2 regions of the Candidatus Clostridium radicumherbarum genome follow, and region 1 is predicted to be linked to the other one. Evidence: a T-box and tRNA genes for the amino acid it is inferred to sense, from the RefSeq annotation. Region 1 holds a T-box; the other holds one or more tRNA genes.
What was found. A T-box is a leader RNA that pairs with one kind of tRNA and senses whether it is charged. The one in region 1 lies ahead of ACJDUH_RS16000 (glycine--tRNA ligase), so its partner is inferred to be a tRNA-Gly.
Positions count from the first base shown of each region.

Region 2: it encodes a tRNA-Gly, which carries the amino acid that the T-box ahead of ACJDUH_RS16000 (glycine--tRNA ligase) is inferred to sense. The anticodon was not compared.

Region 1 is NZ_JBJHZY010000003.1:409,929-413,204, forward strand. It holds tRNA gene ACJDUH_RS15990 (tRNA-Asn) at 50-124, shown strand; gene ACJDUH_RS15995 (TerC family protein) at 222-971, shown strand; T-box leader at 1,018-1,186, shown strand; gene ACJDUH_RS16000 (glycine--tRNA ligase) at 1,356-2,747, shown strand.
Region 2 is NZ_JBJHZY010000004.1:251,764-255,039, forward strand. It holds gene ytxC (putative sporulation protein YtxC) at 1-206, opposite strand, end outside; gene ACJDUH_RS17190 (DUF6873 family GME fold protein) at 365-1,069, shown strand; tRNA gene ACJDUH_RS17195 (tRNA-Cys) at 1,171-1,245, opposite strand; tRNA gene ACJDUH_RS17200 (tRNA-Gly) at 1,249-1,323, opposite strand; tRNA gene ACJDUH_RS17205 (tRNA-Phe) at 1,332-1,407, opposite strand; tRNA gene ACJDUH_RS17210 (tRNA-Asp) at 1,569-1,645, opposite strand; tRNA gene ACJDUH_RS17215 (tRNA-Val) at 1,663-1,738, opposite strand; gene hslO (Hsp33 family molecular chaperone HslO) at 1,848-2,732, opposite strand; gene ACJDUH_RS17225 (class I SAM-dependent DNA methyltransferase) at 2,755-3,276, opposite strand, start outside.

The DNA of each region.
Region 1 (3,276 bases):
CTCTTGAATTTTTAGTATTATGTGCTATAATAACTAATGTAATAAACGTTCCATGGTAGCTCAATGGCGGAGCATTCGGCTGTTAACCGAAGGGTTGGAGGTTCGAGCCCTCTCCATGGAGCCATTTTTATTAGTATAATTTTTATATTTATAAATATAATAAAGGCAGTGTCTTAAATGACATTGCTTTTTTGTACTTAAAACTAATGAGGAGCGTAATAATGGATAATATATGGCTAATACTATTTTCTATTCTTCAAATTACTATAATGGATATTACTCTATCTGGGGATAATGTAAGTGTCATTGCTTTAGCAATAAGAAATTTACCAAAGAAGCAGGCTAAAATTGCAAGCTTAATTGGTGTTGCTGGAGCAGTAGTTCTTAGAATAATATTTACATGCATTATTTCACTGATTATGTCTATAGAATGGCTGCCAATAAAGTTAATTGGAGGGTTATTACTTATAAAAATAACCTGGGATTTACTAAACATGGAGGATGTTTCGGAAGGTAGTGAAATTAAGGCTGATAAAAGTTTGTGGAAGGCTGTATCAAATATAATAATAGCAGATCTAAGTATGGGATTAGATAATGTGCTGGCTATAGCAGGTGCAGCTAATGGAAATATATGGCTTATAATTTTTGGGCTTTCTCTTAGTATACCTATTATTTTTTTCGGAGCTAAATTTGTAGCTAACCTTATGAAAAAGTATGGAATAATAGTCTATATTGGAGCAAGTATTCTCGTATATACTGCCATTAATATGATTACTGGTGATAATCTAGTTTCTAAATATATACCTGATTTAGTTTCTGAGATAATAGCTTTAGTGTTGGGCGCAGCAGTCATAGTCTATGGTGTGATAAAAATAAGAAAAGAAAGATATGAAACAAAAAATATAGGAAGAAAAGAAATATTTCATAACAAGAAGGACTTTGGAAATAAAAACCCAAAAGAAACATTATAGCATTGACAATATTAAGTAATAGGTTATAATTAAGAATATAATTTTATATATCATGATGAGAAAGAAGAGTAATATTAGAATTTTTATAGAGAGGCTGTGATGGTGTAAGCAGCTAAAGGGCTAGTATGAAGGGAACTTTTGAGTGATTTTAATGTGAAAGCAGGGCATTTGCCAACAAGGGTGGAACCGCGGAAGAAAATTCTTTCGTCCCTTATGGTAAGTAGTCCTTTTTTTATTGAAATAATATAAACGAGTAGTCTTAAACTACTCAGTGATACCACTAAAAGGAGGTTAAAGTCCTAAATGGACTTTAACGGGTAATTTGTGAGCGGAGCGAACGAGGTTAAATTACCCCGTGTTCTGACTAAAAGGAGGAAAAGATAAATGGCTGTTGAAAAGACTATGGATAAAATAGTAGCACTTGCAAAAGGAAGGGGCTTTGTATTTGCCGGCTCAGAAATATATGGAGGACTTGCAAATGCTTGGGACTTTGGACCCTTAGGTGTAGAATTTAAGAACAATGTTAAAAAAGCGTGGTGGAAAAAATTTGTGCAAGAAAGTCCATATAATGTAGGAGTGGACTGTGCCATACTTATGAACAGTGAAGTGTGGGTTGCATCAGGTCATGTAGGTGGTTTTTCCGATCCTTTAATGGATTGCAAGGAATGTAAGGCTAGATTTAGGGCTGATAAGCTAGTCGAGGATCATATGACTGAAAATGGAGCTGAAGTAGCTAGTGCTGATGGATGGACAAATGAGCAGCTTAAAGGCTATATTGAAGAACATAATATTGTTTGCCCTAAGTGCGGCAAGAAAAACTTTACTGATATAAGAAAGTTTAATCTTATGTTTAAGACCTACATGGGTATAACAGAGGATTCTAAAAATGAAATTTATCTCCGACCTGAAACTGCACAAGGAATATTTGTAAACTTTAAAAATGTTCAAAGAACTTCTAGAAAGAAAGTTCCTTTTGGAATTGCTCAAATAGGTAAATCCTTTAGAAATGAAATAACTCCAGGTAATTTTATTTTTAGAACAAGAGAATTTGAACAGATGGAACTTGAATTTTTCTGTAAACCTGGAACAGATTTAGAGTGGTTTAATTATTGGAGAGAGTATTGCTTTAATTTTCTTTTAAACCTTGGAATGAATAAGGAGACTTTAAGAATTAGGGACCATGCTAAGGAAGAATTGTCTTTTTACAGTAATGCAACCTCTGATATTGAGTTTTTATTCCCATTTGGCTGGGGTGAATTATGGGGTGTTGCAGATAGAACAGATTATGACTTAAATAAGCATGCGGAGCATTCAGGCCAGGATTTAAGCTATCTTGATCCAATTACTAACGAAAAATATGTGCCATACTGCATAGAACCTTCTCTAGGCGCAGATAGAGTAACTTTAGCTTTCCTATGCAATGCCTATGATGAAGAAACTCTTGAAGATGGAGATGTTAGAACAGTACTTCATTTTCACCCTGCACTAGCACCATTTAAGGCAGCTATCCTACCATTAAGTAAAAAGCTATCAGAAAAATCTAATGAAGTTTATGATAGACTTAGAAAGAAATTTAATGTTGACTATGATGAAGCAGGTAGCATAGGTAAGAGATACAGAAGACAGGACGAAATAGGAACGCCATACTGTATAACTATAGATTTCGATACCTTAGAAAATAATACTGTTACAGTAAGAGACAGAGATACAATGCAGCAGATTAGATTAAATATTGATGAATTAGATAAATTTATTGAAGAAAAATTAGAGTTTTAGAAAAAACTGCAGGTGAATTCACCTGCAGTTTTTCACTAAAAAAAAGATACCGAACATGGGGGTGTCCGGTATCAAGTGGGGTTTATCATGGGGATATATTATATTTATTAAAATATGGGGAATTATATTAATGTTTCCTTACGGCACAATATTAGTATAGCATAAATATTTTACACTTTACAATAGTAAAATTAAAAGTTTTTATATTAAATATATTCGAACAATTTCGACATGCTTTGAAGAGTTTTAAAAATAGAATTTAAAAAATATAAATAAGTAATATAGCCTGTGTATCATGGTGGAAAAATAATGGTTTAAGAGAATTTGTTGAAATTTGTCACTGAGTCTATTAGTATAGCACATTTAACTTTTTACAGGAGTTTGTAATATCTTAATTTATAGTATGTGTTGTAATTTATGTCAATAAAATATAAATTAATTTTTTTATAATATCTCAATCAAAGGTATAGCTCTTACAATAAAAGTGGTATAATCTGAATGTACAAATAAATTAAATTATGATTTATAA
Region 2 (3,276 bases), on a different contig from region 1:
TTAGACATATAAAGATTAAATATATCCAAAAATCTTTTATTTACTGAAGAATCTTCACAAAATATTTTTAAGAAGTGGGTATTGAACTCTAGACTTTCAGAAAAACCAATAATAATATTCCTATCGCGAAAATATTTTTTCATTGCATTAACTTCATCAATTATATCCTCATTGCCATTTTCATATACAACAGTTAAAAGTAGCATCACTCACACTCCTTTCTTAAAATAGTATGTGTTTTAGAAAAATGTATATGCAAAATAAATAATGCAATTATCGACAAAAAAAGTTAATTTGTACTTTCTTGATAAAATAATAAAAAGATTGTATTGTATAATTAACTATTAAGAATGTAGGTGTTAGAATGAAAGCTGTCTTAGTGGATTATAGAATTGATGAAGATGAAAAAGAAAATTTAAAAGCTTTAAAATTAGAAGTCTTAACTGTACCTCCTTTTAAAAGGCTTTATAAGGCTGTATGCGGACATCCAGATATGTTATTAAATATAGTAAATGAGAATACTATTATTGTGCATAAAGAAATGGACATAAATTTTGTAAAGAAATTAGAGAATTATAAATATAAAATACTTTATTCAAGTAATAGTCTTAATTCAAAATATCCTTTAGATATAATTTTAAACGCCCTAAATTTAAAGAATTTATTTCTTCACAACCTTAAATATACTGATAATGCATTACTGCAAAATATAAGTTCCAAAAAAGTAAAATCAGTCTCTCAAGGTTATACAAAATGTTCAACTGCTATTATTAGCAGCAGTGCTGTAATGACAGGTGATAAAGGCATTGCAAAATCCTTAAGTGAAGAAAACATTGATGTTTTGCTCCTTCCACCAGGAGATATAATTCTACCAGGCTTAAATTATGGTTTCATTGGTGGCTGCTGCGGATTATTAGAAGATGGCTTATTAGCCTTTTATGGCCATTTAGATAATTATCTCTATGGATATGAAGTAAAGGGATTTTTAAAAAAGCATAAAGTAGAACCTATTTTTTTAAGTAAAGATAAACTTTTTGATAGAGGAAGCATTTTTGTAATTAATAATTAACAATAAATAAAGATGAACGGAAACTTTTAATTAAAATTAGCGAAGATTCATCATATTTAATACAAAAAAGACTTTAGAAATTAAATTTCTAAAGTCTTTTTTGGAGGCGCCATCCAGATTTGAACTGGAGAATAGAGGTTTTGCAGACCTCTGCCTTACCACTTGGCTATAGCGCCATATGGAGCGGAAGACGGGACTCGAACCCGCGACCTTCACCTTGGCAAGGTGACACTCTACCATTGAGTCACTTCCGCATATTATATGGTGGCCAGACCAGGAATCGAACCAGGGACACGAGGATTTTCAGTCCTCTGCTCTACCGACTGAGCTATCTGGCCATATTAAATTTTGTTTCCGCTGCAAAAAAAAGAACAATATTATAGTTTAGCAGCACTGGGTAATATGAATCAGCCGATTGCCATCGGCTATATTACCCGTCAAACGTCATTTAGACCTTTGACCTCTACCGACTGAGCTATCTGGCCATATTAAATTAAGTTGGCGACCCAGAAGGGGCTCGAACCCTCGACCTCCGGCGTGACAGGCCGGCACTCTAACCAACTGAGCCACTGGGCCGTATTTAATTGACTTTGTGGTGGGCACAACAGGGCTCGAACCTGTGACCCTCTGCTTGTAAGGCAGATGCTCTCCCAGCTGAGCTATGCGCCCACAAAGTTATTTGACACATTTACAATTATATATTGGTATTAAACAATTGTCAATAACTTTTTCCACAATTTATACACCACTTTATAACAACTTTGTTACCCTATACTTATTAACTATTTAATTTATTTAGTAATTCTCCTATATCATCATTAGAAAATACATAAGAGGTATTGCAGAAATGGCAGGTAATTTCCTCTTCCTTCCCTTCATTATATATTTCTTCTAAGTCCTTCCTTCCAATACTTATTAAAGCCTTTTCAACCCTTTCCCTAGAACAATCACATTTAAATTTTGGCTCAAGGCTGTCTAGAATATTTAAATTCATATCTTCAAAAATAAACTCAAGAATTTCTTCAATTGTCAAACCCTTTTCTATTAATTCAGTAATTGAGGGTATTTCTTCGAGCCTATAGGTTATTAAGTCAGCTACAAGTTCGCTAGCTCCAGGCATCATTTGAATAATAAATCCCCCAGCTGCCTTTATACTTAGATCTGTGTTTACAAGTACTCCAAGTCCAACAGCTGAAGGTGTCTGTTCTGAGGCTGTGAAATAATATGCTAAATCGTCTCCTATTTCGCCAGTATAAATTGGAACTTGGCCTACATAAGGCTCTTTTAGTCCCATATCTCTTATAACAAGCAAGTTCCCATTTTTACCAATTGCTCCGCCTACATCTAGCTTACCTTTACTATTTGCTGGTAAATCCACTTCTGGATTACCAATGTAACCTTTAACTGAGGCATTTGAGTAGGCTGTTACTACAACACCCTTGGCTTCACCACCTCCAGAAATCTGTAAGGTTAAACTCTCGTCCTCGGATTTAAGCATTGCTCCCATAAGGCTTCCAGCTGTTAGCATTCTTCCTAAGGCAGCAGCAGCTGTAGCAGCACAATTGTGCATTTTAACTGCTTCATTAACCAAGTCTGTAGTTATTGCTCCAACTATTCTTATTGCTCCATCTTGAGCAGTAGCTCTTATTAATTTATCTGACACAAAAATATCTCCTTTGCTTTGTTTATTTAGCTAGAATATATGCTATTCTTTCACATTTTTCATAAATTGGAATTTCTTCATAATTATTTAGTTTTCCTTTAATGACAAAGCCAGCCTTCTTAATAATTTTTTCTATATCAATTTCCTTATAAGCCCTTTCCGTATGCTCTTCATCGAATCTTTTATAGTTTTCCTCTTCCTTTACAAAAAAAGTGAGCTTCATATCAACTATATCATTTTCAAGGTAGTTGTCCCATACATACACTACATTATCATCGTCAAAAGTAAATACATTATTAGCCAAAATGTTTGTGAGTTTATAATAAGAATTAATATCAAAGATAAATATGCCATTATCTTTTAGATGCTTAAAGACACTTGTAAAATATGCTTCTAAATCTAATTCATCTAAAATATAATTGGTGGCATCTAAACAGCATGTTATTAAATCAAATTTTTGGTTTAGATTTAAATTACAAATATCTTGACATATAAATTTAGCTTTAATACCATGAGCTCTTAGTTTACTTTCAGCCTCTGTAAG